Regions from separate parts of the Dactylosporangium sp. CA-092794 genome, predicted to be linked through region 3. Evidence: predicted binding sites of a transcription regulator. Region 3 holds the regulator's gene; each other region holds the start of a gene.

Region 1 (9,948 bases), 2.6 Mb from region 3:
CGCCGCCGTCGCCGCGGGCGCCGCCGCCGTCTACGCCACGCTCGGGCAGCCCGGCCTCGCCGGCGAGCGGCTCTTCGTGGTCATGCGCGAGCAGGCCGACCTGTCCGGCATCTCCTCCGTGGGCGACCGCACGGAGCGGGTCCGGCAGACCTACGAGCGGCTGGTCGCCACGGCCGAGCGCACCCAGGCCCCGCTGCGCGCGGCGCTGCGCTCCCGGCACCTGTCGTTCACGCCGTTCTACCTGGTCAACGGGGTGGAGGTGGACGCCGGTCCGGTCGCCCGGCAGTGGCTGGCCAGCCGCTCCGATGTCGCCCACGTGCTACTCAACCCGCGCCTGCGGCCGCTGCCGGCCGCCGCGCCGCCGATGCGGGGCTCGGTGGCGGCGCCGGCGTCGCCCCAGTGGAACCTGACGCTGATCGGGGCGGATCAGGTGTGGTCGCGATACACCACCGGCAAGGGCATCGTCGTCGGCAGCTCCGACTCCGGCGTCGACGGCACCCACCCGGCGCTGCGCGGCAACTTCCGGGGCGGCGACGACTCGTGGCTCGACCCGTTCGGCGGGTCGCCCACCCCGACCGACAGCAACGGCCACGGCACCCACACCCTGGCCACCGCGGTCGGGGCGGGCGTCGGCGTGGCCCCGGGCGCACAGTGGATGGCCTGCGAAAACCTGCCCCGCAACCTCGGCAGCATGGCCAACTATCTGACGTGCCTGCAGTTCATGCTGGCGCCGTATTCGCCGGGCGCCGACCCGTGGCACGCCGGCCGCCCGGAGCGCGCGCCCCAGGTGCTCACCAACTCGTGGGGCTGCCCAGCGGTGGAGGGCTGCGACCTGTATTCCATGCGCCCCGCCATCGACGCCTTCGCCGCGGCCGGCATCTTCTTCGTCGCCGCCGCCGGCAACACGGGCCCCCGCTGCGAGTCGATCACCGACCCGCCGTCCAACTACGCCGCCACCGAAACGATCGGCGCCGTCGACCGCGCCCAGCGCGTGGCGTCCTTCTCCAGCCGCGGCCCGACCCCCGACCACTTGCAGAAGCCCGACGTCATGGCCCCCGGCGTCGACGTCCTGTCCGCACTGCCGGGCGGCGGCTACGGCTACCTGAGCGGCACGTCGATGGCCACTCCGCACGTGGCCGGCGTGGTCGCCCTGATGTGGTCCGCCAACCCGTCCCTGACCGGCGACATCCCCCGCACCCGCGAGCTGCTGGCCTCCACCGCCCGCCCCCTCAGCGCCGCGGGCACCATCTGCGGCACCCCGACCGACACCGTCGGCGCCGGCCTGGTCGACGCCTTGGCCGCGGTCCGCGCGGCCGTCGCCCTCAACCCCTCCCCCTGACCCACCGCCCACGCCGCCCGCGCCACCGCCCGCCCGCCCGCCCCGCCGCCCGCCCGCACCACCCCGCGCCACCCGCCCGCGACGCCCTGGCGGCACCGTCGGCGCCGGCCTGGTCGACGCCTTGCCCGCGGTCCGCGCGGCCGTCGCCCTCACCCCCTCCCCCTGACCCCACCGCCCACGCCGCCCACCACGCCGCCCACCACGCCGCCCACCACGCCACCCGCCCACGCCGCCCGCGCCACGCCACCGCCCGCACCGCCCCACAGCACCCGCCCGCGACGCCCTGGCGGCACTGTCGGCGCCGACCTGGTCGACGCCTTGCCCGCGGTCCGCGCGGCCGTCACTCTCAAGACCTCCCCCTGACCCACCGCCCCGCCCGACCTCACCGCCCGCCGCCCGCGCCATCCTGGCGGCATTGCCGCGCCCGGCCGCCCCACCGAGGGCGGCCGGGGCGGACCCGGACGTATCTCTCCGTGATCATGATGCCCGCCGTGGCCGCACCACGGGTTTGCCATGATCCCGGAGACTTGTAGTACACGGGTGTACATGATCACTCCGTGATCATGAAAAACCGTTGGTGTCGACAGCGGGTGCGGCATGATCGCGGAGACTTCTGGTCGCTGCGCTGGCCTCCGCAGCGTGTAGCGCCGGCCGAGTGGGCCCGATCGCGGCGCCACCGTGTGGATCTGATCGCGAATCGCGCTCGCCGTGGGCGGACTGGACGGGCACGCCGGGCCTCGCGGTTGCCGGCGGGCCCGGACGGGTGCGGGTTCCGGAGCGGCGGTTCCGAAATGCGCGTTTTGCCCCCAGCATGCGAACCATCCTCATATGGTGAGGCTGACTGACATGAGGGGGAGCCATGGGCAAGTCACGGCAGAACGACTTCTTCGACCGCGGCATGCATCGCAGCGAGGACGACCTCGGGTACCTGGACCCGGACATCTCCGACGAGATGGGGATGCCGGCCGACTCGACCATGTCGGGCCAGTCCAACAACCCGAACACGGCCACGATGCGCGCGAAGACCAAGGCGCAGCAGGAGACGTCGACGCGGAAGAAGCGCGGCAACCAGCCCGACATGTGAGAACGACGCCGGCGCCGACCTCGCCATCCCGCTCTCGGCGGTGGAGCGATCGGTACCGGCTTTGACGCCGCCCGTGGCACGACGGGGGATCACGGGCGGCACGGCACGTGTGCGGGGCAGGACCGCGGCGAACCCGCGCCCTGCCCCGCATACGCGCGAGACGCACCGCAATGCGGCGCCGAAGACCGGCTGGGCGCGGCGCACCGCTGCCTTCGCCCGCGCTTCGCGCGAACACGGCCAGCATGCGTCGCTCGCCGCTTCGCATCATGAAATTTCGTGATAAAAGCGGATAAGTTGGGGCTCCGGAGGAGTCAGGACTTATCCGCTTTTGTCGTGCTGAGGCCGCTACAGCGACTTGGTGTAGATCCAGAAGATGCGTTCCAGGCGAGCGGCGACCGCCTTCGAGTAGAAGCCGATGGGGCCTGCCCAGCCGATCTGCGCGGTCGTATGGCCCGCGGCGTGTTGGTCGGCCAGGCAGCGGCGGAGCAGGACTCGGCCTACGCCCAGGCCCTCGGCGGAGGGGGCCGTGCCCATCGGGCCGAACCAGCTCGGGCGGTTCGCGCCGTATGCGGCGAAGCCGAGGATCTCGCCGTCGCGCACCGCGACGTAGCAGCCCGCGCCCGGGCGGTCCAGGGATTGCTCGACCTCCCATGCCCAGCCCTCGCCCCAGATTGAGCGGACCCAGGCGGGGGTATCGGCGTCGGCGGGCAGGACCTTCGCGCCGGTGGCCTCCAGGCGGGCCTCGTCCGCGGCCGCGGCCTCCGGGTCGGCGCGCGTCAGGTCCGCGGTCATGTTCCAGGCGGTGTCCGTGAGTCTGTACCCGGCGCGGCGGGCCAGGCAGACGGCCGGGGTGTACCGCACGTCGATGCCGGGCCACGCGTAGCACGGCGGGTTGCCGCCCAGACGGACCTGGGTCGCGCCCAGGGCGGCCAGGCGCTCCTCCGCGGCGCGCAGCAGGGCGGCGCCGGCGCCGTGGCGGCGGGCGGCGGGCAGTACGGCGAGCAGTTCGACGTGGCCGAGCTGTGGGTCGGTGTCGTTGATCGAGGCGAAGGCGACGCCCGTGCCGTCGGGGGTGGCCAGGCGCACGGCGGTCCGGCCGGACGGGGGCGTGGCGAGCCGGGCCGCGAGGACGTTCGCCTCGGCGGCATCCTCGGGCAGGTCCAGCGACCGGGCGAGCAGAGCGCCCGCGGCGGCGACGTCCTCGAGATCCACAACCATTCAGTAAACATACCTAACTGAAAGGATGGCCGTGGGCGGTACCGCGTCGGTGTGACATAGCACCGAAAAGCAGACGGCGGGCCGACCCGGAGGTCGGCCCGCCGCGTGAAGCGCTGGACTCAGAAGTCCATGTCGCCGCCGCCCGGCGCACCGGCCGGGGCCTTCTCCTTCTCCGGCTTGTCCGCCACCACGGCCTCCGTGGTGAGGAACAGCGCCGCGATGGAGGCGGCGTTCTGCAGCGCGGAGCGCGTCACCTTGGCCGGGTCGATGATGCCCTCGGCCAGGAGGTTGACATACTCGCCGGTCGCCGCGTTGAGGCCGTGGCCGGCGTCAAGGTTGCGGACGCGCTCGACCACGACGCCGCCCTCGAGGCCGGCGTTGACGGCGATCTGCCGCAGCGGGGCGTCGAGCGCGATGCGCACGATCTGCGCACCGGTGGCCTCGTCGCCGACCAGGTCGAGCTTGTCGAACGCGGTCTTGCCGGCCTGCACCAGGGCCACACCACCGCCGGGCACGATGCCCTCCTCGACGGCCGCCTTCGCGTTGCGCACGGCGTCCTCGATGCGGTGCTTGCGCTCCTTGAGCTCGACCTCGGTGGCCGCGCCGACCTTGATGACCGCAACGCCGCCGGCCAGCTTGGCCAGGCGCTCCTGCAGCTTCTCGCGGTCGTAGTCCGAGTCGCTCTTCTCGATCTCGGCGCGGATCTGCGCGACCCGGCCGTTGATCGACTCGGCGTCGCCGGAGCCGTCGACGATGGTGGTCTCGTCCTTGGTCACGACCACCTTGCGAGCGCGGCCGAGCAGGGACAGGTCGGCGTTCTCCAGCTTGAGGCCGACGGTCTCGCTGATGACCTGACCGCCGGTCAGGATCGCGATGTCGGTCAGCATGGCCTTGCGGCGGTCACCGAAGCCGGGGGCCTTGACAGCGACCGACTTGAAGGTGCCACGGATCTTGTTCACCACGAGGGTGGCCAGGGCCTCGGCCTCGACGTCCTCGGAGATGATCGCGAGCGACTTGCCCGACTGCATGACCTTCTCCAGAACCGGGAGGAGGTCCTTCACCGCGGAGACCTTCGACTCGACGATGAGGATGTAGGGGTCGTCGAGGACGGCCTCCATCCGGTCGGTGTCGGTCACGAAGTACGGCGAGATGTAACCCTTGTCGAAGCGCATGCCCTCGGTGAGCTCGAGCTCGAGGCCGAAGGTGTTGCTCTCCTCGACGGTGATGACGCCTTCCTTGCCGACCTTGTCCATCGCCTCGGCGATGATCTCGCCGACCGTGGAGTCACCCGCGGAGATGGAGGCGGTGGAGGCGATCTGCTCCTTGGTCTCCACGTCCTTGGCCAGGTTGGCCAGCTCGTCGGCGACGGAGGAGACCGCCGCCTCGATGCCGCGCTTGAGCGCCATCGGGTTCGCACCGGCGGCGACGTTGCGCAGGCCCTCACGGACCAGCGCCTGCGCCAGCACGGTCGCCGTCGTCGTGCCGTCGCCGGCGACGTCGTCGGTCTTCTTCGCGACCTCCTTGACCAGCTCGGCGCCGATCTTCTCGTAGGGGTCCTCGAGCTCGATCTCCTTGGCGATGCTCACACCATCGTTGGTGATGGTGGGCGCGCCCCACTTCTTCTCGAGGACGACGTTGCGGCCCTTCGGGCCAAGCGTCACCTTGACGGCGTCGGCGAGGGTGTTCATACCCCGCTCAAGACCGCGGCGCGCCTCTTCGTCGAACGCGATAATCTTGGCCATTCGGCGTTGTCCTCCTGGACATCCACGATTCGCCTCGACCCACGTGGGGCCTGCGGCTCACCGCCTGCTTTCGCACCTACGAGGACCCAGCGGAATCCCCGGGCGGTCGGGCCGGATGAGCCCGCGACGACCAGCCCCGCGGCGGTTGCCCACCCGAGGCTGCACCGTCCCGACCGTTGGCACTCGCATGTTACGAGTGCCAACACCCTGTTTAGCACTCAAGCGTGCCGAGTGCAACCAAACCCCAAAGCCCACGAGGTGAACCCAGAGAGCTAGCCCCGAGGCTCACAGCAGCCAAAGCCCTGCGCCTGAGGCCCGACAAGGACGAGCAACCACTGCGCCGAAGGCGCAATAGGGGGCCACAACCAGGACGTCAGGGGCGCGCAGCGCGGGAGAAGTGGCCGCGCAGCGGCCATGGGAGGCCTGGGGTGGGAACCCCCCAGACACAGCGCCGCGACGAAGTCGCGCGTGGCTAGCTTTCGGACCCCAACCAAACGCGCCAAAGGCGCAACAAAAACCCCAACCCCAGCGCCGAAGGCGCAATAGGGGACCTAAGCCACTGCGCCGAAGGCGCAACAAGGCACCCAAGCCACTGCGCCAGAGGCGCGACAGAAGACCCCAACCACCGCGCCGGAGGCGCAACAAGGGCCCGCACCAAGACGCCAGGGGCGCGCAGCGCAGAAAAAGTGGCCGCGCAGCGGCCATGGGGGGCCTGGGGTGGGAACCCCCCAGCCACGCCCGAGCGAAGCGAAGGGCTAAAGACTAGAAACAGAAAACAACTCAAATCGGGCAACAATCCCCGCACCGACAAAACGGTCGCAGGGCACCTTCCTCAGCAATGAGGACGGTGCCCCGGCGGGGTTTTCCGGATTTCGGTCAGGCGAGTAGACGAACCTTCTCCGCCTGCGGGCCCTTCTGGCCCTGCGCGATCTCGAACTCCACGCGCTGTCCGTCTTCCAGCGACTTGTAGCCGTCCATCTCAATCGCGGAGAAGTGGACGAACACGTCCTGCCCCCCGTCGACCGCGATGAAGCCATAGCCCTTCTCGCTGTTGAACCACTTGACGGTGCCCTGTGCCACGGTGCACTTCCTCTACTTCGGTCCTGCTGCATCACTCGGCTGGCTGTGGGGACCAGCCCCCAGGTCTTCGGCCCACAGCCGCCGGGTCCGGGGGTGGCTCCGGCGAAGGAACGACGACCGAACCGCACGGTACACGAGATAACCCGAGCCCCGACAGGCCCAAATCGGACAGCAAGGTCACGAATCATGTAGCTCGAAAAGGTCGCCGAGCATGCCTTCTCGCTCCCGATTCCTTGCAGCGTCAAACATCGCCCGGCGACTACGTGTTAGTAACCTCGGAAGCTACACGTGACGGCGGGACTGCACGACGCGGAACCGGCCGGCTACGAAGGCACCGTCGGTGAGCGAGGCATTGGCCGCCGGATTGGCGCCGGTGGCGTGGAAGTCCGAAAACGCGGCCGACTGGTTCACGAAGACGCCACTGGTAAGGTTGACTGACAAATGCACACCAGCAAGCAGAGCGGCCTCTTCCATCGCCGCGAGCACCCCCTCCGATGTCGAATACACCGAAGCGGTCAATGCGCCCTTCTTGCCCACGGTGTCGGCGAAGATCCGCAAACTGCGCTCCGTGGAATCGGTTTCGACAACGAACGAAATGGGGCCGAACCACTCGGTGCCATACGTTGTTGCGTCAGCCGCGCCGAGTTTCCGGATGAGCGGTGTGCGGACCGTCGCGCCGGCGTAGGCGGGGTGGGAAACGTCTGAGGATTCCAGCACCGGGGCGCCGGCGGCGGCGGCTTTCTCCAAGCGCTCGAGCACGCCGTCGTTGACGATGGCGCCGGTGAGTTCGACGCCCTTCGCCGGGTCGCGGGTGAGCGCGCCGACCGCGGCCGCGATGCCCTGGGCCACCTCGTCGAGGCTCTTGTGCCCCTCGTCGGTGTCGATGCCGGCCGCCGGCACCAGGATGTTCTGCGGCGTCGTGCACATCTGCCCGGAGTACAGCACCAGGGAGAACCCGATGTTGCGGCACATGCCGGCGAAGTCGTCGGTCGAGTCGACCACGACGGTGTTGACGCCGGCCTTCTCGGTGTAGACGGCGGCCTGCCGGGCGTTGGCCTCCAGCCAGTCGCCGAACTCGGTCGAGCCGGTGAAGTCGATGATGCGCACCTCGGGGCGCAGGGCCAGGGTCTTGGCCAGCCCCTCGCCGGGCGCCTCGGCGGCGAGCAGCACGAGGTCGGGGTCGAAGCCCGCGTCGGCGAGCGTCTCCCGGGCGATCTTGACGGAGATCGCCAGCGGCAGCACGGCGCGGGGGTGCGGCTTGACGATCACCGGGTTGCCGGTGACCAGCGACGCGAAGAGGCCGGGGTAGGAGTTCCAGGTCGGGAACGTGTTGCAGCCCACGACCAGGGCGGCACCGCGCGGTACCACATGGAAGGTCTTGGACATGTGCAGCGTCTGGCCCTTGCCGGCGGGCTTCTCCCAGTCGGCCGTGGCGGGAGTGCGGGTCATCTCCCGGTAGGCGTAGGCGACCGCCTCCAGCGCGCGGTCGAACGCGTGCGCCGCGCCGGCCTGGAAGGCCATGACGAAGGCCTGGCCGGTGGTCGCGTGCACGGCGTTGGCCAGCTCGAACGCGGCCTGGTGCAGCCGGGCGAGGATCTCGGCGCACACGCCAGCGCGGGTCTGCGGGCCGGCCGCGCGCCAGGCCGGCATGCCCGCGGCCAGCGCCGGGAACGCCTGGTCAGGGTCGAGGTGCGGGTACCGCACGTCGAGCGCGACGCCGAACGGTGAGCGCTCGGTCGACACCCAGTCGGTGATGCCGGGCTGGTCCGCGAGCGGGAAGTCGGCGCCCAGGTAGGCGCGGAACGCGGCCTCGCCCTCGGCGGCGGCGTGCTCGCCGTAGACCCGCGGGCTGGGCGACTCCGGGTAGTTGGACCAGTACGCACGCTCGGCGATCGCGGTCAGCGCCCGCTCCAGCGTGTCGGCGTGGCTGGCGAACATAGGGTGCGAGTTCTCCATGGGCGCCATCCTGCCACCGGCACGCCGGGTGCGGTTTTAGATCGCGCCCTGCCAGTTGGCCCAGAGCTCGGCCAGGCGGAAGCCCATGGCCTCGTTGATCGCGATCATGTGGGAGTTCTCGACGGCGTTGAAGGTGTGGATCGTGGCCACCGGCTCGTGGGCGAGCAGGAACCGCAGGTTGTCGACCTTCACCCGCAGGCCCAGGCGGTGGCCGCGGTGCGCCGGGTGGACCAGCGTGATGAGCTGCCAGGCGTGCTCGCGCACGGTCCGCCGGACGCGGATCGCGCTCCAGGCCACGACCCGGCCGGTCGCCTCGTGAATCACCACGCTCTGGTACCGCCGGGAGTCATACACCACATATGCCTCGTGCTGGGCGCGCAGGAGCTCGACGTCGATGTTCTGCGGCTCGTAGTCCAGCTCGCCCATGGGCGCCTCGGCGAGGAACGAGCTGTCGAGCCCGGCCAGGTCGGCGATCAGGCGCTCGGGCGGCATGCCGATCCACTGCTCGGCGGTGTAGCCGGGCGACTTGGCCAGGCTTTCGTCGTACAACCGCTGGATCGACGGCTCGTCGAGGTCGGCGATGCGCAGCTTCCGGCGGGCGTCGGTGAGCCCGTTCTGCAGGCCCATGGCGGCGGCGAACCCGCTGGGCGCCGGGGCGAGCGGGCTGAAGCTGAGCGCCGAGGTGCGGCCCCGGTCGCGGGCGAGGCCGGCGGCGTGGGCATAGAGAGCCCGGCCGATGCCCCGGCCGCGCAGGCCGACGGGGACGGAGACCTCGATGTGGGCCTTGTCAAGGTTGTCGCGGGTCGGCAATTCGAGGGCGACCGTGCCGACCGGCTCGCCGTCGCGGTGGGCGAGGAAGACCTGCCGATCGGCGCCCGGGCGCGGGTGCACCAGCTGCATGCCGAAGGCGTAGCGGCACTCGGGCGGGAGGTCCGGGGCATCGCTGCGGATCGCTTCGTCGGCGATCCGGTGCGCCGCGTCGACCGCCGCCGGGTCATCGACGGGCAGCTCGACGATCTCAAGGGTTTGCAGGGCCATGCGCCTCAGCGTGGCGGCCGGAAGACTTCCCGGCAAACCATTAAAATGCCGGAGAATTGGTCGAGAGGACGCTCGCCAACACCTCCGGTGTTGTGGTCGCGGGCTCCCACCGAGAAAATCGGCTCAAGCCTCGCGGCGACACGTCCTCCCGCACCGAGCATCCTGGCGCTCGGGTCTTAAGGCGTCAAGTCCTCAAACGGACGCTCGGCGCGCCACCAATTACGCACCGTATAGATCACATCCGCCGATCGGACGACCCGCCCCTCATCCGAGCGAGAAAGCGCTCTCAGATTGTGAACCCACCGTAACGGTGGGAGCCGAAAAAATCATCCGAGCAGGCCGGCCTCCCGGGCCGACTTCAGCGACGGCTTCACCCGATGGGTGGGGCCCACCAGCTCCGCCACCGCATCGAGGGTCTTGAGCCCGTCGCCGGTGTTGAACACCACCGTCTCCGCGCTCGGGTCGAGCCGGCCGGACTCGACGAGCTTCTT
Region 2 (9,948 bases), 960 kb from region 3:
TGTTGCGGGTGACCTGGCTCGACGTGTCTACGCCGCTGGGCACCACGTCCGATTCGCCCGGTAGCAGCAGCACGTCGTCGAAGGTCAGGCCCAGAGGCAGCACGTCAGGTCGCGAGAAGTCCATGAAGCGCATCCCAGCTCTCGGTCGTCCGGCGGGTGCGTCTCATCGTACTTCCGACCGGGCGGCGCACCCTCCCGCCATGGTCGGTCCGTGCCCGGGCCCACACCGAGGGCGTTTGGGGCTACCGTTGAGGCGTGCACGAAGAGCCCATCGACCCGTTCGCCGGAGACCCGGCCGACCCCTCGGCCGAGCTCGACGACAGCGGGAGTGACGACCCGTTGACCGCCGCCGAGCGCCAGGACGTTCTCGAGGACCTTGCGGACCTCGAGATCTACCAGGCGCTGCTCACGGCGATCGGCGTCCGTGGGCTGGTCATCGAGTGTGAGGACTGCCACGAGCCGCACTACTTCGACTGGGATCTGCTGCGGGGCAACCTGAAGCACCTGCTCACTTCCGGCCGCCCCCGCGTGCACGAGCCCGCCTTCGACCCCGATCCCGACCATTACGTCACGTGGGAGTACGCGCGGGGTTACGCTGACGGAGTCCACGACGCATTGGCGAGCGCGACCGACGACAACGAAGGCTGATCAGGTCTCCGTTTAGGTTTCACGCGCGGCGGGTACCGGCTGCGGCATGCCCCCGATGGCCCGCAGCGTCGCTAGCTCACGAGCCCGGCACGGAATGCCGCCGCTACGGCGTGTGCCCGGTCGCGTGCGCCGAGTTTCCGGAACAGCCGGCGAGCGTGCGTCTTGACCGTGTCCTCGGAGACGAACAGCTCCCGCCCGATCTCGGCGTTGCTCTTGCCGTCCGCCATACCACGCAACACCTGCAGCTCCCGCTCGGTGAGCTCCACGCGCCGGCGGGGCGGCTCACCCGCGACGTCACCGCGCTGCTGCGGTACCCCGGCACCGGTCACCCGGGCGTTGGGCACGCCGACCGCCGTCCGCGCGGCGCCCGGCAGCCCGCGGCCGGCCGGCAGCATGCCGCCCGCCGCCTGGGTCGGGGCGCCCACCCGCGCCTGCAGCACCGGCTCGCCGTTGCCGCGGCCCACCTGGCTGAGCACCAGCAGCACCGCCTTCGCGAGCGTCGTCACGGGGTCGGCCGTGTCGACGCGCAGGACCGCCCTGGCGCCGGCCGCGATCGCCGCGGCGGCGGCCCGTGGCTCCTCCGTGCCGAAGAACACCACCGTCGCGCCCGGCGCCACGGCCAGGACGCGGCGGGAGAACTCCGCGCTGTCGGGCCGGGCGAGCGTCGGGTCCGCCAGCACCAGGTCGGCCTGCTGCTCGCTGAGCCGCGCCAGGGCCTCGACCATCGTGACGGCGGTCCGCACCGCGTGTGCCACTCCCAGTCTGGCCGCGGCTGCGGCAACCGTCTGTGCCGCGACCTGTGTTCGCACACACACCAAAATCGTACGCACCGTCGTACTCCTCTCTCTCAAAGAGAGAAACACGAAATGGCGAGATCGGGACGTGGTTTCGCCGCGATTGGCCTGCCAGAAATTGACCGACGACATGCCGTTACCTGTGGCGGTCTCGCGCGTTGTACAGAGTTTGTGCGACGGGCGAATTCCAGGCCGCACGCCTGGAAGGAGGAGCGAATGACGAATGTGACTCGCCTGCCCGGTCCGATCGCGGACGTTTGGGACTGGCAGCGGCTCGGCCTGTGCCGCGGACGGGACAGCGCCCAGTTCTTCCACCCCGACGGCGAACGCGGCGCGTCGCGCGGCCGGCGGGAGACCGCCGCCAAGAACGTGTGCCGGGCCTGCCCGGTGCGGGCCGAGTGCGCCGCCCAGGCGCTGACCACGCGGGAGCCGTACGGCGTGTGGGGCGGCTTCACCGAGGGCGAGCGGCTGCGGCTGCTGGCGCTGGGCTGGGAGGACGCCGCGGACCGCGGGCGCTCCCGGGTGGACGTCGCACGGCTGGAGGCCAAGCTGGGCCTGCGCCCGGCCCCGCCGATGCCGGCGGCCGCCGCCGCGGCCGCGGCACAGCAGGCGCTGCGCACCGTGTCCGGGCGTCCGGGCCCGACCCACCCGGCGCCCGGCGTGCCGTCCCAGCGGCGCCCGCACATCGCGGCCGGGACGGCCCGGTCGCGCACCGCGGCCCGGTGAAGCGGATCGTCAGCGCACCTCGACGTTGACCGAGTGCCACCCCGTGGCGCCGTCGGGATCCGGCGGCGCCACGGCGTCGGTCTGCGTCTGTCCGCCGTTGTCGGTGGCGCGCACGGTCAGCCGGTGCCGCCCGGGGGTCGCCTGCCACTGCAGCGTCCACTGCCGCCACGTGTCGGTCGACGGTACGGGCAGCAGCGTGGCCGTTTGCCACGCCCCGTCGTCGACCTGGATCTCGACCTTGGAAATGCCCCGGTGCTGCGCCCAGGCCACCCCGGCAATCGTGACCTCGCCCGCCCGGGGATTGGCGCCCGCGCGCGGCGTGTCGATTCTGGACTCGGTCTTGATCGGGCCCTGCGCGGCCCAGCCGCGCTTGATCCAATATGCGTCGAAATCGGCGAACGACGACAGTTCGAGCTCGACGAGCCATTTTGTCGCGGACACGTATCCGTACAACCCAGGCACGACCATGCGAACCGGAAAACCGTGCTCGACCGGCAGCGGCTCGCCGTTCATGGCGATGGCCAGCATGGCGTCGCGCCCGTCGCGCAGCACGGCGGTGGGGGTGCCCGCGGTGAACCCGTCGATCGATCGGCTCACCACCTGATCGGCCCCGGCCTGGGGGCGCGCCTCGTCGAGCAGGTCGGAGACCCGCACGCCCTGCCACTTGGTGTTGCTGATCAGGTCGCCGCCCACCTCGTTGGAGACGCAGGCGAGCGTGATGTACCGCTCGATCATGGGCCGCTTGAGCAGCTCGTCCCAGCTGATGGTGATCTCCTTGTCGACCCGGCCGTGGATGCGCAACTGCCAGTCCTCGGTCGTGAGCTGCGGCACCACCAGGGCCGTGTCGATCCGGTAGAAGTCCTGGTTGGGCGTGACGAACGGCGACAGGTCGGGCAGGCCGGCGTCGGCGCTCGGCGGCAGGGGCGCGACCGAGTTCGGCGCCACGGGGGGCAGGTTCACCGAGGCCCGGTCCGCCTCCACGCCCCGGCGGGTCGACCACCAGCGGCTCGCGAATCCCACGACCACCGCCCCCACCAGCGTGTAGCCGGCGGTGCGCAGGAACGAGCGGCGCTCCTCGGGCGTGGCGTTGTCCCCCGCCTCGCGGGTGAGCAGCCAGCGGAGGGTCCCGGCGCCGGCGAGCACCCCGACGAGCGTCGGCACGAACGCATACCAGGGCGCGTTGTGCCGGCTCAGCGCCGCCACGATGCCGATCACGCCGAACCCGCCGAGGCCGAGGTAACCCCAGATCTCGCGCCTCGCCGCCAAGATGCCGATGAGCGCGGCCACGATGGCCAGGATGATCAGCATGCCGACGCTCAGGGCCAGCTTGTCGTAGGTGTAGAACACCGCGACGGCGAAATCCTTGACCTTTGCCGGAACGCTGTCGATGACCACGCCACCGACGCTGACCAGGGGCGAGGTGGTGGCGCCGGTGAGGATCGCGACCACCTCGGCGACGCCCAGCGCGACGCCGGCGGCGGCCAGCCCGGTCAGCGCTGCGAACCTGCGAGTCTGCACGCCCCTAGCATGCGGCGATCATCCCGGCGGGACCAAGCCCGGTAATGACTCCCTAATCTTTCGCCCAGCTACGACACGGCCCCGGGCGCGGGCGCCCGGGGCCGTGTGCGGTGCAGCGGTTGGGTCAGAAGCCCGGGCCGTGCGAGTGCCCGTGGCCGTGCGAGTGGCCGTGGCCGCCCGCGGCGGCCGGCTCCGGCGCCTCCGGCTTGTCGACGATCAGACTCTCCGTGGTGAGCAGCAGCCCGGCGATCGACGCGGCGTTGGCGACCGCGCTGTGGGTCACCTTCACCGGGTCGACGATGCCCGACTTGACCAGGTCGACATACTCGCCGGTGGCCGCGTCCAGGCCGTGGCCGAAGTCGAGCGCGCCGACCTTGCCGACCACGACGTAGCCGTCGAAGCCCGCGTTCTGGGCGATCCACCGCAGCGGCTCGACCAGGGCCTTGCGCACGATCGAGACGCCGACCTTCTCCTCGCCCTTCAGGCCGAGGTCGCCGTCGAGGACCGACTGGATCTGGGCCAGGGCGGCGCCGCCGCCCGGGACGATGCCCTCCTGGACCGCGGCCTTGGTGGCCGAGATCGCGTCCTCGATGCGGTGCTTGCGCTCCTTCATCTCCACCTCGGTGGCGGCGCCGGCCTTGATGACCGCGACCCCGCCGGCGAGCTTGGCGATGCGCTCGTTGAGCTTCTCCTTGTCCCAGTCGGAGTCGGAGGCCTCGATCTCCTTGCGCAGCTGCTCGACGCGGGCGGAGGTCTCGGACTTGTCGCCACCGCCGTCGACGATCGTGGTCAGGTCCTTGGTGGCCACGACCCGCCGCGCGGTGCCCAGCTGCTCCAGGCCGACCGCCTCGAGCTTGTAGCCAAGCTCCGGGGCGACCAGCTCGGCGCCGGTCAGGATCGAGATGTCCTGCAGCATGGCCTTGCGGCGGTCGCCGAAGCCGGGCGCCTTGACCGCGACGACCTTGAAGGTCTTGCGGATGGCGTTCACCACCAGGGTCGACAGGGCCTGGCCCTCGACGTCCTCGGCGATGATCAGCAGCGGCTTGCTGCTCTGGACGATCTTCTCCAGGAGGGGCAGCAGCTCCTCGATGGCGGCGATCTTCTGGGTGGTGACGAGGACGTAGGTGTCCTCGAGGACCGCCTCCTGCGCCTCGTTGTCGGTCACGAAGTGCGGGGAGATGAAGCCCTTGTCGAACTGCATGCCCTCGGTGACCTCGAGCTCGGTCGTGAGGGTCGAGCCCTCCTCGACCGTGATGACGCCGTCGCGGCCGACCCGCTCCATCGCCGAGGCGATCAGGTCGCCGATGGTGGCGTCCTGCGCGGAGATGGTCGCGACCTGCGCGATCTCGGTGTGGCTGGCGACCGGGGTGGCCTTGTCCTTGAGCGCGTTGACGACCGCGGCCGCGGCCGCGTCGATGCCGCGCTTGATGCCGGCCGGGTTGGTGCCCGCGGCCACGTTGCGCAGACCCTCGCGCACGAGCGCCTGGGCCAGCACGGTCGCGGTCGTGGTGCCGTCGCCCGCCACGTCGTTGGTCTTGGTGGCGACCTCCTTGACCAACTGCGCGCCGAGGTTCTCATACGGGTTGGCGAGCTCGATCTCCTTGGCGATCGTCACGCCGTCGTTGGTGATGGTGGGGGCACCGAACTTCTTGTCCAGGACGACGTTGCGTCCCCGGGGGCCGAGCGTGACCTTGACCGTGTCGGCCAGGTGGTTGACGCCGTGCTCCAGCAGGTGGCGCGCCTCGTCGGAGAAGCTCAGGATTTTCGCCATGCTTATGGATTCCCTTCAAAGCGACACCGCCCCGGCTGCCTCGCGCCTGCGCAAGGGTCCGGGGCGGTGGCCACTGCCTTAATGAAACTCGGTCACTTCTCGATGACGGCGAGAACGTCGCGGGCGGAGAGCACGAGGTACTCCGTGCCGGAGTACTTGACCTCGGTGCCGCCGTACTTCGAGTAGATCACGGTGTCGCCGACCTTGACGTCGATCGGCACCCGGTTGCCCTTGTCGTCGATGCGACCCGGGCCGACCGCGATGACGGTGCCCTCCTGGGGCTTCTCCTTCGCGGTGTCCGGAATGACGATGCCCGAGGCGGTGGTCGTCTCAGCCTCATTGGCCTGGACCAGGATGCGGTCCTCGAGCGGCTTGATCGCAACCTGCGTCGCGGTAGTCACGGGCATACCCTCCTGGGGTATCTAGCTTGCTATCGAGTGCCCGGTGAAGCCGTCGTCGCGGGTGCCGGCTCCGGCCGGGTTGGCTGGCACCCTCGACACGAGAGTGCTAATCGGAGGTTATGTCGGCGTCTAGCACTCCGTCAACTAGAGTGCCAAACACGCCGCGAAATCACCCAGGGATAATCTCGGCGTGGAGCTCGAGGACGTGCTGGCCCTGGACACGCAGGCCGGACGGGCCGCGCTGGCGGCGGCCGGCGCGGTGCCCGGCGACGACCCGCTCGCCGCAGCCTCCGCGCTGCGGGCCCGCGGATTCGAGCCCCGGCTGGCCGCCGCCGCGCTGACCCAGGCCGACCTGCGCCGCCGGGCGGCCGCGAAGTTCGGCCCCGACGCGGCCGGCATGCTCTTCACCCGGGCCGGCCTGGAGCAGGCCACCCGGGGCGCGGTGGCCCGGCGCCGGGCGGCCCGGCTGGCCGCCGCGGGCGTGCGGCGCGTGGCCGACCTGGGCTGCGGCGTCGGCGCCGACAGCATCGCCTTCGCCCGAGCGGGGCTGCGCGTGCAGGCCGTCGACGCCTCACCCGTCACCGCCGCCGTCGCGGCGGCCAACGTGCGCGCCCTCGGCCTGCGGGACTCGGTGACGGTGGACACACAGGACGCCACCGAGACGCCGCTGGACGCGGTGGACGCCGTGTTCTGCGACCCGGCCCGGCGCACGTCGGGCGGCCGGCGGGTGTTCGACCCGCGGGCGTACTCGCCGCCCTGGGAGTTCGTCACCGGCCTGCCCGGGCGCGTGCCGCACACGGTGCTCAAGCTGGCCCCCGGCATCGACCACGCGCTGCTGCCGGCCGGGGCCGAGGGCGAGTGGGTGTCCGTGGACGGCGACGTGGTCGAGGCGGCCGCGTGGTGCGGGCCGCTCGCCGGGGCGCCGCGCCGGGCGACCGTGCTGCGCGGTTCGGAGGCCTTCGAACTGACCGGCACCGGAGAGCGGCAGGCCCCGGCCGGCCCGCTCGGGGCCTATCTGTATGACCCCGACGGCGCGGTCGTCCGGGCCCATCTGGTCGCGGAACTCGCCGAGGCGCTCGACGGCGCCCTGCTGGACCCCACGATCGCCTATGTCACGACAAATCAGCGAATTGAGACACCATTCGCCCGGCCGTACACCATCCTCGAACGGCTCCCGATCGCCCTGAAGAAGCTGCGAGCCGCCCTGCGCGCGCTCGACGTCGGCGCGCTGCAGATCCTCAAGCGCGGCTCCGCCCACGACGTGGAGGAGCTGCGGCGGCAGCTGCGCCTGGACGGATCGAGAACGGCGGTGCTCGCCCTGACCCGCATCGGCGGAGCGCCGGCCGCGCTGCTGCTCACACCAGCGGATGGCCCAGGCGCCGCTGCAGGTCGCTGAGCACCTCATCGGCCAGCTTGTCGGGCGGGCGCAGGCCGAGCTGGCCGAGCAGGTGGCGGCCCGTGTCGCGGCACATCTCGTAGGTCAGGCGGTCGTTGAGCCAGCGCAGCCACTCGACGATGTCGTTGACGTAGAAGGCGACGCTCTGCTCGGAGTTGCGCTGCCGCCGCTCCTCGGCGACGACCAGCAGCGCCGCGGTCAGCCGCTTGCGCGGGAAGTCGTGCCCGGCCAGGGCATCGGCGACCGCGTCGGCCCGGTGCCGGGGCGCGGTCGGCGATACCGTGAGCTTCGGAAACGGCGGCTCGCCGGCCGTCCACACCTGCGCGCTGCGCGGCACGAACTCCGGATCCAGCACCACGTCGACACGCGAGGCGTGCCCGGGGTCGTCGACGGCCACCAGCACGCGCGGTCCGTGGCTGTTGACTTTGACGAGGTACCGCGAGAGACCCGTACCCTCCTCGACGCAGAACTTGGCGTCGGGCAGCTTGAGCAGCCCGTCGAAGACCAGCCGGCCAACGCGCGGCCCGGCGCCCTGCCACAGCCGCACCCGCACCGGCCCGACCTGCGGCCGCGCCGCGATCCGCACGTGATGCTCGGTCGCGGTGACCGCCCCGTCGCCGTCGAAGACCGACAGGTCGATGCCGCTGGACGCGCCGAGGAACAGGTGGCCGTGGCCGAGATACAACTGGACGGCGCCGATTCGCATGTCGCTATTGTGGGCCAGTGGCGAGCAAGGGCACCCCGGCGACCGCGCTCCTGACGCGCGCGAAGATCGCGTTCACCCCGCACACCTACGAGGTGGACCCGCGCGCCGCCTCCTACGGCGAGGCCGCCGCCGCGGCGCTGGGCGTCGACCCGGCGCGGCTGTTCAAGACCCTGATCACCACCGTCGACGGGCAGCTCACGGTCGGCGTGGTGCCGGTCTCGTCGTCGCTGGACCTCAAGGCGCTGGCCGCGGCCGTCGGCGGCAAGCGGGCCGCGATGGCCGAGCCGGCCGCGGCCGAGCGGGCCACCGGCTACGTGACCGGCGGGATCTCCCCCGTCGGCCAGCGCTCCCGGCTGCCGATCGTCATCGACGCGTCGGCGGAGGAGCTGCCCACCATGTATGTCTCCGGCGGCCGGCGCGGCCTGCAGATCGAGCTGGCCCCGGCCGACCTCGTGCAGGTCACCGGCGCGACCCTGGCGCCGATCGCGGCACACTGACAGCATGGTCGCCGTGCGGGCATCGGACGAGGACCGCGAGCGGGTGATCGCGGACCTGCAACGGCACACCCAAGCGGGCCGGCTCACGCTGGACGAGTTCTCCGACCGGGTCGACACGGTCTACGCGGCCAAGACCCTCGACGACCTGCGCGCCGCGGTCATCGACCTGCCGGCCCTGACCCCGCCGCCGCCGGCGGCGGCCCGGCGCGAAGACCACCAGCTGCTGCTGACCTTCGCCCTGGCCCTGCTGGCGGTGGTCCTCATCGGGACGGCCTACACCCTCTTTCACTGACGGCCTGCACCGAGCTGACGGCTTTCACCGAGCTGACGGCTTTCACTGAGGCTGGGCGCCGTGCCAGGAGCGCCACAGCGCGGCGTAGGCACCGCCCGCGGCGACCAGCTCGTCGTGGCTGCCCAGCTCGGTGATCCGGCCGCCCTCCACGACCGCGACCCGGTCGGCGTCGTGCGCGGCGAAGAGCCGGTGCGCGATCGCGATCACCGTGCGGCCCTCCAGCGCGCCGGCCAGGGAGCGCTCCAGGTGCCGGGCCGCCCGCGGGTCGATGAGCGACGTCGCCTCGTCCAGCACGAGCGTGTGCGGGTCGGCCAGCACCAGCCGGGCCAGGGCCAGCTGCTGCGCCTGCGCCGGCGAGAGCGACAGGTCGGTGGCGTCCAGGCCGAGCGCGGTGGCCCAGCCGAGCGCGTCGACGGTGGCGAGGGCGGCGAACAGCTCGTCGTCGGTGGCGCCGGGCCGGGCCAGCGTCAGGTTCTCCCGCAGGCTGCCGAGGAACACGTGGTGTTCCTGGGTGACCAGGGCCACGTGGCCGCGCAGCTCGTCGAGGGGGAGCTCGCCGAGCGGTACCGCACCCAGCTCGATGGTCCCCGCCCGGGGCGCGTGGATGCCGGCCAGCAGCCGGCCCAGGGTGGACTTGCCCGCGCCGGACGGCCCGACGACGGCCAGCCGCTCCCCCGGCCGGACCGCCAGATCGATGCCGTGCAGCACGTCCCGGCCGTCGACGTAGGAGTACCGCACGTCCTTGGCGACGAGCTCCTCGTCGACCGGCCGCGGCCCGCCCGGCGGCACCGGCCGGGCCGCCGCGCCGCGCACGCCCACGAGCCGCGCGACCGAGGCCAGCCCGAGCTGCAGCTGGTCGACGTAGCTCAAGACCGTGTCGAGCGGATCGATGATGGCCACGAAGTACAGCACGGCCGCGGTCACCTGGCCGACGCCGACCCGGCCCTCCAGCGCCAGCCAGCCGCCGGCCAGCAGCGTCACCACGCCCGGCAGCGCGTAGGAGAACTCGGTGATCGGGAACCAGACCGTGCGCAGCGACAGCGTGTAGCGGGCCGCCGCGTAGGTGCCGGCCAGCTGCTCCTGGGTGCGCTCGATCCGCCGGGCCCGCAGCCGCAGCGTGTCGACCGTCCGGGCGCCCTCGACGGTCTCGGTCAGCCCGTCGGTGAGCTGCGCGAACGCCGCGCCCTCGCGCAGGTAGC
Region 3 (9,948 bases):
CGTGCGCCCACGCGCCGCTCTCGGCCGTCCACTGCAGGCCGGCGAAGACGACCCGCTTCACGCCGTTGTCCTGGGCGTGGGCGACCAGCCAGTGGGCGTACTGCCAACCGGCCTTCGGCTCGCGGACCTTGAGCGCCACCCCGGCCAGGTTGGCCACGTCGGCCGTGCTGACGGTGCCCCAGTCCAGCTTCAGGCTGGCGCCGAGCGACCGCACCGCGTCGGGGCCGTGGCTGGTGGTCTCGGCGGGGCCGCAGGCCACCGCGCCGGTGACGTCGCCGCTGAGGGCCCGGGCCATGATCTCGGACTCGTCGACCCACTTGTCGTAGGCCTCCGGGTGCGCGCTGCGCTGCACCTGCTGGGCGGCGTCGGTGATCCGCATCTGCTGCCAGCCCTTGATCTTGAGCAGGGCGGTGTAGAACGCGTTGGCCGCGTAGCGGGGGTCGGCGATCTGGTCCGGGCGGCCCCAGCCCTGGCTGGGCCGCTGCTGGAACAGCCCGATCGAGTCGCGGTCGCCGCCGGTGAGGTTCTCCAGCTTCGACTCCTGCCAGGCCGTGGCCAGCGCGATGACCAGGCCGCGCTGCGGTACCTTGCGGGTCAGCCCGACCGCGGTGATGGTGGCGGCGTTGGCCAGCTGCTCGGCGCCGAGCTCGACCTCGCCGGTGGCGTCGCCGGTCGCGTTGACCGACGCGTTGCCGGCGTTGACCACGCAGTCGCGGGCGACGGGCGGCAGGCGCAGCGGGATGTTCTGGCCGATCTGGTGGACGACGACGTAGGCACACACCGCGACGGCGATGATCGCGAACAGCGCCACCGCCATCAACCGTCGAACCCGCATCGTCACCTTCCCGCTGTTCAGGCCGACCAGCGTACGGTCCCGGCGCCACCCGTCCCGATCACACGGCGCCGTCCGGGATCCAACTGGGTCGGCGTTTTTCCCGAAATGCCATGATGCCTTCCCTGCCCTCCGCGGATCCGAAATATCCGACCGAGAGTTCGGTGAGCGCCGCGATCTCCGCCCCGAAGGTGTCGGCCCGGCGGTGCCGCAGCAGCGCCTTCGCCCCGGCCAGCGCGCCCGGCGCGGCCCGCAGGAGCTCGACGACGTAGCCCGCGACGGCGGCGTCGAGCGAGGCCGGCTCGACCGCGGCGGTCACCAGCCCGATCCGCTCGGCCCGGGCCCCGTCGAACGTCGCCCCGGTGAGGAACAGCTCGGCGGCGTCCCGCGGGGCCAGCCGCGGCAGCACTGTGGCGGAGATCACGGCGGGGATGACACCGATGCGTACCTCGGAAAACGCGAACGTCGCATCCGCGGTGCACACAGCGATGTCGGCGGCGGCGATCAGGCCCAGCCCGCCGGCCCGGGCCGGCCCGCCCACCCGGGCCACGACCGGCTTGCGCCCCTCCCAGATCGCGGCGAGGAGTTCGCCGAGCCGGCTCACCGGCGGCCGGCCGGAGTCGAACGCGTCCGCGGTTTCCCGCAGGTCGGCGCCGGAGCAGAACACGGGCCCGGCGTGGCTGAGCACGACGACCCGCACGGCGTCGTCCGCCTCGGCCGCGGCCAGCGCCGCCAGCAGCTCCTCGATGACCGCCGTCGACAGCGCGTTGCGGGTGGCCGGGTTGTCGAGGACGAGCGTCGCCACACCGTGCTCCGTCTGCGACCGTACGAAAGTCATGCGGGCACACTAGTGAGGTGCCAGGAGTACTGCCAGAAGGTGAGCCGGTCCCGCGCGACGGCGCGTTGCCCGGCGGGGTCGCCGACGGCGCCGGGCGGGCGGGCTTCGGCGTCTACGTCCACGTGCCCTTCTGCGCCACGCGGTGCGGCTACTGCGACTTCAACACCTACACGGCCGGCGAGGGCGTGCTCAGTGACGGCTACGCCGGGCAGGTGCTCGACGAGCTCGCCCTGGCCGCCAAGGTGGTCCGGCCGCCGCGGGTCGACACCGTCTTCTTCGGCGGCGGCACGCCGACCCTGCTGCCCCCGGCGGAGCTGGGCCGCATCCTGGAGGGCATCGACCGCACCTGGGGCCTGGCCGCCGGGGCCGAGGTGACCACCGAGGCCAACCCCGAGTCGGTCGACCGGGCCGCGCTGCGCGAGCTGCGGGCGGCCGGGTTCAACCGGATCTCGCTCGGCATGCAGTCCGTCGCGCCGCACGTGCTGGCCGTGCTGGACCGCCGGCACACGCCCGGCCGGCCGGCGCAGGCGGCGGGCGAGGCCCGGGCCGCCGGGTTCGACCGGGTGAATCTTGATTTGATCTACGGTACTCCGGGTGAGCGGCCGGAGGACTTCGCCGACTCGCTGCGCACGGTCGTGGACGCCGGGGCCGACCACGTCAGCGCGTATGCGCTGATCGTCGAGGACGGCACGCGTATGGCGGCCCGGATGCGCCGCGGTGAGCTGCCGTATCCGGACGACGACGTGGCCGCCGACCGGTACATCGCCGCCGACGAGGCCCTGGCCGCGGCCGGGTTCGCCTGGTACGAGGTGTCGAACTGGTCCAAGGACTCGCCGTGTCGGCACAACGAGCTCTACTGGCGGGGCGGCGACTGGTGGGGCTTCGGGCCCGGCGCGCACAGCCACGTCGGCGGCGTGCGCTGGTGGAACGTCAAGCACCCGCACGCCTACGCCGCGCGGCTCGCGGACGCGGCGTCGCCGGGGCAGGCACGTGAGGTACTGACGCCGCAAGAACGGCACCTGGAGGACGTGCTGCTGCGCATCCGGCTCGCCGACGGGCTGCCGCTGGCGGTGCTGGACGCCGCCGGGCTGGCCGGCGCGCGGGACTGCCTGGCCGACGGGCAGCTGGAGCCGGCCGCGTTCGAGGCGGGCCGGGCGGTGCTCACGCTACGTGGCCGGCTGCTCGCCGACGGGGTGGCGCGCGCCCTGACCTGAGCGGTTTTCAGGGCGGCCGCCGGGGGTGACGGCCGCCCTACGCGCAGAGCTGCTTACTTGATCAGGCGGACCGTTGCCGGGTAGCGGTAGAGCTCCCCGTTGTTCGCCTTCATGCCGGCGATGACCGCGAACACGACGATGAAGATCCAGACCAGGAACGGCAGGAAGACGAGGATGCCGAACGAGCAGACGCTGAGGATCACCGCGATGATCATCGCGACGCCCCAGGTGATCTGGAAGTTCAGCGCCTCGTTTGCGTGCGCCTTGACGGTCGGCGACTCGTTGCCCTTGGCCAGCAGCGCCACCAGCGGGGCGATGAAGCCCACGATGATGCCGCCGAAGTGGGCGATCAGCGCCCAGGTCTTCTCGTCGCTGTTCGCGTAGCCGACCGGGGCGCCGGGTGCGCCGGGTGCGCCGTACGCGCCGGGCTGCTGGTAGCCGTAGGCGTTGCCGGGCTGCTGGTACCCCGGCTGCTGATAACCGGGCTGCTGGTACCCCGGCTGCTGGTACCCCGCGCCCGAGGTCGGCGGCGGGGGGTAGGCGCCGCCGCCGCTGGTGGGCGGCGGGACATAGTTGGGGTCTGACGGCGAGCCGTATTCCCCCGGGGGGCGAGGTGGTTCACTCATGACGGCCACGGTAAGGGGACCGATCAAGTGACGCCAGCGACACGACATGACTTCTTTTGGACAAGTTTTGCCCGGTCCTGGCCTGGTGCCGCACATCGTGCGCAAAACGATCATCGCGTGAGCGCGCACGCCTGACGTAGACTGGCACTCACTAGATGGGAGTGCCAGTCCCGGAGGAGGTGCCATGGCCCTTGACGAGCGGAAGCTTGAAGTGCTGCGCGCCATCGTCGAGGACTACGTCGCCACCCAGGAGCCGGTCGGCAGCAAGGCCCTCGTCGAGCGGCACAACCTGCGCGTCTCCCCGGCGACCGTGCGCAACGACATGGCCGTGCTGGAGGAGGAGGGGTACATCCGCCAGCCGCACACCAGCGCCGGCCGGGTGCCCACCGACGCCGGCTACCGGCTCTTCGTCGACAAACTCTCCCGGGTCAAGCCGCTCAGCCAGGCCGAGCGCCGGGCGATCGAGCGGTTCCTGATCGGCGCGGTCGACCTCGACGACGTCGTCCACCGCACCGTCCGGCTGCTCGCGCAGCTCACCCGGCAGGTCGCCGTGGTGCAGTATCCGAGCCTGTCCCGGGCCAGCGTGCGGCACTTCGAGCTGGTCCCGATCTCCACCACGCGGCTCATGGTGGTGATGATCGCCGAGACCGGCCGGGTGGAGCAGCGCCTCGTGGACCTGCCCCGCCCGATCCTCTCCGACGACGTCACCGAGCTGCGCCGGTTGATCAACGACAAGCTGGTCGGCAAGCGGCTGGCCGACACCCCGCCGCTGGTGCTGGCGCTCGTCGAAGAGGCGGCGGCCGACCTGCGGCCCCCGATGACGGCCCTGTCCACCGTGCTGCTGGAGACGCTGGTCGAGCGGTCCGAGGAGCGCATCGCGCTCGCCGGCACCGCCAACCTCGCCCGGGGCGGCCTGCTGGACTTCCAGGGCTCGCTGCGGCCCATCCTCGAGGCGCTCGAGGAGGAGGTCATCCTGCTCAAGCTCTTCGGCGAGGTCGAGCCCAGCATCACCCGGGTCCGCATCGGCGACGAGAACGAGATCGAAGACCTGCGGACCGCGTCGATCGTGGCCACCGGCTACGGACCCGGCTCGATGGTCGTCGGCGGGATGGGCGTCCTCGGCCCGACCCGCATGGACTACCCCGGAAACATCGCGACCGTGCGGGCCGTTGCACGCTACGTCGGCGACCTGCTGGCACAGAGTTGACATCTATCTCAGGGGTATAGGACTCAGTGGCGAAGGACTATTACGGGATTCTCGGCGTCAAGCGGGACTCCACAGCCGATGAGATCAAGCGGGCCTACCGTCGGTTGGCCCGCGAATTTCACCCGGACGTCAATCCCGACCCGGCGGCGCAGGAGAAGTTCAAGGAGATCAACGCGGCCTACGAGGTCCTCTCCGACCCGCGCAAGCGCGAGATGGTGGACCTGGGCGGCGACCCGCTGGCCCCCAGCGGCGGCGGTGGCGGCCCGGCCGGCGGCGCGTTCGTCGGCTTCCAGGACATCATGGACGCCTTCTTCGGCACCCAGTCCGCCCGCGGGCCGCGCCCCCGGGTGCGCCCCGGCGCCGACGCGATCCTGCGCCTCGACCTCGACCTGCACGAGACGGCGTTCGGCGTCGAGGCGCCGATCCAGGTCGACACCGCCGTCGTGTGTTCCACCTGCACCGGCGCCGGCACCGCGCCCGGCACCCACCCGCAGACCTGCGAGATCTGCGGCGGCCGCGGCGAGGTCCAGTCGGTCCAGCGCACCTTCCTCGGCCAGGTCGTCTCGGCCCGCCCGTGCTCGGCCTGCCAGGGCTTCGGCACCGTCATCCCGCACCCGTGCGCGACCTGCGGCGGCGACGGCCGGGTCCGCACCCGCCGCTCCCTGACGGTCAAGATCCCCTCCGGCGTCGAGGACGGCATGCGCATCCGCCTCGCCCAGCAGGGCGAGGTCGGCCCCGGCGGCGGCCCGCCCGGCGACCTCTACGTGGAGATCCACGAGCGCCCCCACGACGTGTACTCGCGCAAGGACGACGACCTGCACTGCCGGGTCACCGTGCCGATGACCGCCGCGGCGCTGGGCACCCGCCTGACCATCAAGACCCTCGACGGCGAGGAAACGGTCGAGGTCAAGGCCGGCACCCAGCCGACCTCCACCCTGCGCATCCGCGGCAAGGGCGTCCCCCACCTGCGCGGCGCCGGCCGCGGCGACCTCTACGTCCACCTGGACGTGCGCACCCCGACCCGGCTGGAGCCGGAGCAGGAGCGGCTGCTGCGCGAGTTCGCCCGCAGCCGCGGCGAGGAGGTCGCCGAGCTGTCGAAACAGGGCGGCTTCTTCTCCCGGATGCGCGACGCCTTCAACGGCCACGCGTGAGCCTGCCGCTGTTCCTGGTCGCCGAGTTGCCCGCCGCCGGCAGTTTCGTGCTGAGCGGTACGGAGGGACACCACGCGGCCGACGTGCAGCGCCTTGCCCCGGGTGAGGCGCTGCTGCTCTGCGACGGCCGCGGCGGCCTGACCCGCGCCGTCGTCACGGCGGCCCGCAAGGGCGCGCTCGACCTCACCCTGGACGCCCCCACGCACGTGCCGCCCCCCGACCCGTCGATCACCGTCGTCCAGGGCATCGCCAAGGGCGAGCGCGGCGAACTGGCCGTGCAACTGCTCACCGAGGTCGGCGCCGACCGGATCGTGCCCTGGCAGGCCACCCGCAGTATCGCCCGCTGGAAGGACGCCAAGCCCCTCGAGCGCTGGCAGTCCACCGCCCGCGAGGCCGCCAAGCAGTCCCGCCGCGCCTGGCTGCCCCCGGTCGAGCAGGCCCGGACGACGAAGCAGCTCGCCCTCACCGGCACCGTCCTGGTCCTGCACGAGGAGGCCGCCGAGCCCCTGTCGGCCGTGCCCCTCCCCGAGACCGGCGAGATCACCCTGGTCGTCGGCCCGGAGGGCGGCGTCGCCCCGGAGGAACTGCCGCTGCTCGGCGGCACCCCGGTCCGCCTCGGCCACGAGGTCCTGCGCACCTCAACGGCGGGCGCCGCCGCCGTATCCGCCCTCTCCATCCGCCTCGGCCGCTGGTGACCGATCGGGGCTCCGCTCCGCGACGTGTTAGCTGGGGCACGCCGATTGTGCGATTATCGCAACATGGTGGAGTCCCAGGACTGGAGCATGGTGGGCGACCGCATTCGCGCGGCGCGCGTCGCCGCCGGCCTGACCCAGGGTGACCTCGGTGAGCGCATCGGCCTGGACCGGACCATGGTCGCCAAGATCGAGGCGGGCACCCGGCGGATCGACGCGCTCGAGCTCGTCCGGCTCTCGTCCGCGCTGGGCCTCTCCATGGCGCATTTCCTGGAGCCGCCACCGGCCGTGCTGTCGCGGCGGAGCGTGACGCTCACCGACGACACCGACAGTGAGGTCGCCCGCGAGTCGGCCGCGCTGGAGGCCGCGCTCGCGGAATGGATGCGAGACCTGCGACAACTGATCGACTCCGGGCATCTGGCGCTGCCGCCGCTGCTGCGATACCCGCAGCCGGTCGCGTCCGTAGCGGATGCGCGGCTCGCGGCCGGCTGGGTTCGAAGGCAGCTGGACATCGGCGACGGCCCGATCGAGAGCATGCTGAGCCTGTGCGAACGCGCCGGCCAGTTCGCCGTCGTCACCGGCGTGAAGGGCGATGGCGCATCGGCCGTCGACGGCGCGCTCGCGGCCGCCGTCATCAGCGTGCGAGGCGACCCGGGCCGGCGACGCGCGACCGCCGCACACGAGCTGGGCCACCTCGTGCTCGGCGACGAGTACTCGAGCGATCTCGGGGTCCACGCCTCGCGCGCCGACCGGGAAGCCGTCATCGACGCGTTCGCCGCCGAGCTGCTGGTGCCGGTCGCCGCGTTCGCCGCCGACGCGGCGGCATCGGCGCCGATCGCGCGGGACCGGCTGCTGCAGGTCGCCGCGCGATACCGGGCGTCATGGTCGCTGACCTGTCGCCAAGCCGAGGCCGCGGGAGTCCCGCCGGTTCCGCGCCGCTGGCTCCAGTCGGCTCCCACCCGAGCCGAGTTCCTGGAGGCGCTCGGCTTCACACCGCCGCCGGACCTCGAGTCGGTCCGGGTGCCGCCCGCGTACGCCAAGGCAGTGCTGCGCGCCTGGCGAGATGACCTGATCACCCGGGCCCGCACCATCGAACTCATGCGCGGCCAGCTGCAGGACCAGGACCTGCCGGCCGATCCGGACGCCGACCTCGCGCCATGACGACCGATTTCGCCCAACCCGCCGGTCCCGGCCCCATCTGCTTCGACAGCATGTGCCTGTCCGGCTTCGCCGGTGCCGACCGCCTGGACGTTCTCCGCGACCTGCTGGTCGGCTGGGAGTGCTGGACGACGTCGGTGGTCCGCAGCGAGCTGAGCGACGGCGTGGCCGCGCACCCGCACCTGGCTCGAGCGCTGGAAGTCGACTGGATGCGGGTCGCGACGCTGGATTCGCTGGCGGAACTCCAGGCGTTCGTGAAATGGACACGGTGGCTGGGCGCCGGCGAACACGGCCTCGGCGAGGCCAGCGTCCTCGCCGCGGCCGAGCTCAGGCACGGCATCGCGATCACGGACGATCGCGGCGCCGTGAAGGTCGCGCGCAAGCACGGGGCGCAGGTCCACGGCACGCTGTGGCTCATCGCCCAGTTCTGCAGGGCGGGCAAGCTGACCGAGCCGAGCGCCGGGCGGCTCGTAGATGCTCTACGCGCCGACGGCATGCGGCTGCCGTGCTCCGGCGACGGGTTTCCGGCCTTCGCGAGGCAGCACGGCCTGCTGTAACGCCAACTCCGCACCTCAATGGCAGGCGCCGCCGCTGTATCCGCCCTCTCCATCTGCTTCGGCCGCTGGTGACCACCCTGCCCTCCGATGGCGGATTGAGCTGGCGCTATTTGTCCGGCTTATACTGGCCTGGCGTTGAAAGCGGAGGACGAGTCATGACCGAGGCCGCGAACTGGCGGGACGTCAAGGCGAAGGCTCGCGTTGTCGACCCCGGCTGGGACAGCGCCGAGCGCGTGGCGCGCCGCCGGCGGATGCGTGAGCAAATGTTGCCGCCCTCGGGCAGCGGCGACGAGCAGGCCGGGAACGGCGCTCAGCGGAAGTAGCTGGCGCCGTTGAGGTCGAGGATGGCGCCGGAGGTCCATTCGGAGTCCGGGGAGGCCAGGAACAGCACGGCGGCGGCGACCTCCTCCGGGCGGGCGACCCGGTCGAAGGGGCTCTGGGCGCGGATCGCGGCGCCCTCCGGCGAGTCGACCAGGGAGCGGACCATGTCCGTGGCGACGAAGCCCGGGGCCACCGCGGTCACCGCGATGCCCCGCGGGGCCAGGGCGCGGGCCAGGCTCTGGGTCATCGAGTTGAGCCCGGCCTTCGCGGCGCCGTAGGCCGGGTGGTCCGGCTCGCCGCGGTAGGCGCCGCGGGAGCTCACGTTCACGATCCGGCCGCCGGGGGGCAGGTGGCGGGCCGCGCACCAGCACACGTTGGCCGGGCCGAGCAGGTCGACCGCCACGGTCTCGCGCCAGGCGGCCAGCCACTCGTCGTAGTCCGTCTCGAGGATCTTGTGCTCCAGGTAGACCGCGGCGTTGTTCACCACCACGTCCAGGCCGCCCAGGGCGGTCGCGGCCGTGTCGACCAGCGCGCGGGTCGCCTCCGGGTCGGCCAGGTCGCCGCGGACCACCACGTGGCCCTCGCCCGGCAGGCCCGGGTCGCCCGGGGCGCGGCGGTGCACCGCCACCCGGTCGCCGCGCTCCGCGAACGCGCGGGCGACCGCGGCGCCGATCCCGCGGGCCGCGCCGGTCACCAGCACCCTGCGAGCAGCCATACCGGTACCCTAAACGCCAAGATCCGGCAGTTGCGAGCCCGGATGCGAGTCAGAGGATGCCGGCTCATGAGCATTTCCCAGCGGTACGAGCGGATGATCCGCCGCGTCCAGGCCGACGCCCGGGTCCCGGCACTCAGCGTCGCGATCCACCGCGCCGACCGGCCACTGTGGACCTTCCAGGTCGGTGAGGGGGTCGACGCCGGCAGCCAGCTGCGGATGGGATCGATCACCAAGACGTTCACCGCCGTGCTCGTCATGCAGTGCCGCGACGAGGGCCTGCTCGACCTCGACGACCAGATCGCCCGCCACCTGCCGGTCAAGGCCCACGGCGAGCTCACCGTCGGGCGCATGCTGTCGCACCTGTCCGGCCTGCAGCGCGAGCCGTTCGGCGACATCTGGGACACCATGCAGGCGCCCGACCTGGAGACGCTGCTCGCCCAGCTCGACCGGGCCGAGCAGGTGCTGCGCCCCGGCCTGCGCTTCCACTACTCCAACCTGGCCGTCGCCCTGCTCGGCCACCTCGTCGGCCGGCTGCGCGGCGGCACCTGGGAAGAGGTCCTGCGCGAGCGCATCCTCGAGCCCCTCGCCCTGCACGACACCGCGGCCGACCCGCAGCGGCCGGTCACCGGCTACCAGG

What was found. Region 3 encodes HrcA, which represses chaperone genes, less so after heat shock. Its sites were predicted from a motif close to GGTTNGCACNCTCNNNNNGAGNGTGCNAACC; they were not measured.
Region 1: a site for HrcA is predicted at 5,558-5,588, ahead of groL (chaperonin GroEL). Genes of this name have one in related genera too.
Region 2: a site for HrcA is predicted at 5,940-5,970, ahead of groES (co-chaperone GroES). Genes of this name have one in related genera too.

Annotation. Positions count from the first base shown of each region.
Region 1 covers NZ_CP192044.1:537,371-547,318, reverse strand. Annotated here, with positions in the region: gene ACQPXD_RS02315 (S8 family serine peptidase) at 1-1,339, shown strand, start outside; gene ACQPXD_RS02310 (hypothetical protein) at 2,199-2,423, shown strand; gene ACQPXD_RS02305 (GNAT family N-acetyltransferase) at 2,769-3,641, opposite strand; gene groL (chaperonin GroEL) at 3,761-5,383, opposite strand; gene ACQPXD_RS02295 (cold-shock protein) at 6,260-6,463, opposite strand; gene paaN (phenylacetic acid degradation protein PaaN) at 6,746-8,419, opposite strand; gene ACQPXD_RS02285 (GNAT family N-acetyltransferase) at 8,456-9,457, opposite strand; gene thrC (threonine synthase) at 9,784-9,948, opposite strand, start outside.
Region 2 covers NZ_CP192044.1:11,934,668-11,944,615, forward strand. Annotated here, with positions in the region: gene guaB (IMP dehydrogenase) at 1-133, opposite strand, end outside; gene ACQPXD_RS51685 (DUF5319 domain-containing protein) at 256-648, shown strand; gene ACQPXD_RS51690 (helix-turn-helix transcriptional regulator) at 720-1,478, opposite strand; partial or broken gene ACQPXD_RS51695 (WhiB family transcriptional regulator) at 1,659-2,024, shown strand; gene ACQPXD_RS51700 (molybdopterin-dependent oxidoreductase) at 2,178-3,686, opposite strand; gene groL (chaperonin GroEL) at 3,811-5,457, opposite strand; gene groES (co-chaperone GroES) at 5,550-5,864, opposite strand; gene ACQPXD_RS51715 (THUMP-like domain-containing protein) at 6,049-7,254, shown strand; gene ACQPXD_RS51720 (hypothetical protein) at 7,214-7,960, opposite strand; gene ybaK (Cys-tRNA(Pro) deacylase) at 7,978-8,457, shown strand; gene ACQPXD_RS51730 (DUF1707 SHOCT-like domain-containing protein) at 8,462-8,749, shown strand; gene ACQPXD_RS51735 (ABC transporter ATP-binding protein) at 8,792-9,948, opposite strand, start outside.
Region 3 covers NZ_CP192044.1:10,974,950-10,984,897, reverse strand. Annotated here, with positions in the region: gene ACQPXD_RS47410 (hypothetical protein) at 1-841, opposite strand, end outside; gene ACQPXD_RS47405 (enoyl-CoA hydratase-related protein) at 894-1,670, opposite strand; gene hemW (radical SAM family heme chaperone HemW) at 1,688-2,884, shown strand; gene ACQPXD_RS47395 (DUF4870 domain-containing protein) at 2,938-3,510, opposite strand; gene hrcA (heat-inducible transcriptional repressor HrcA) at 3,695-4,717, shown strand; gene dnaJ (molecular chaperone DnaJ) at 4,744-5,868, shown strand; gene ACQPXD_RS47380 (16S rRNA (uracil(1498)-N(3))-methyltransferase) at 5,865-6,563, shown strand; gene ACQPXD_RS47375 (helix-turn-helix domain-containing protein) at 6,627-7,721, shown strand; gene ACQPXD_RS47370 (hypothetical protein) at 7,718-8,275, shown strand; gene ACQPXD_RS47365 (hypothetical protein) at 8,431-8,598, shown strand; gene ACQPXD_RS47360 (SDR family NAD(P)-dependent oxidoreductase) at 8,586-9,311, opposite strand; gene ACQPXD_RS47355 (serine hydrolase domain-containing protein) at 9,378-9,948, shown strand, end outside.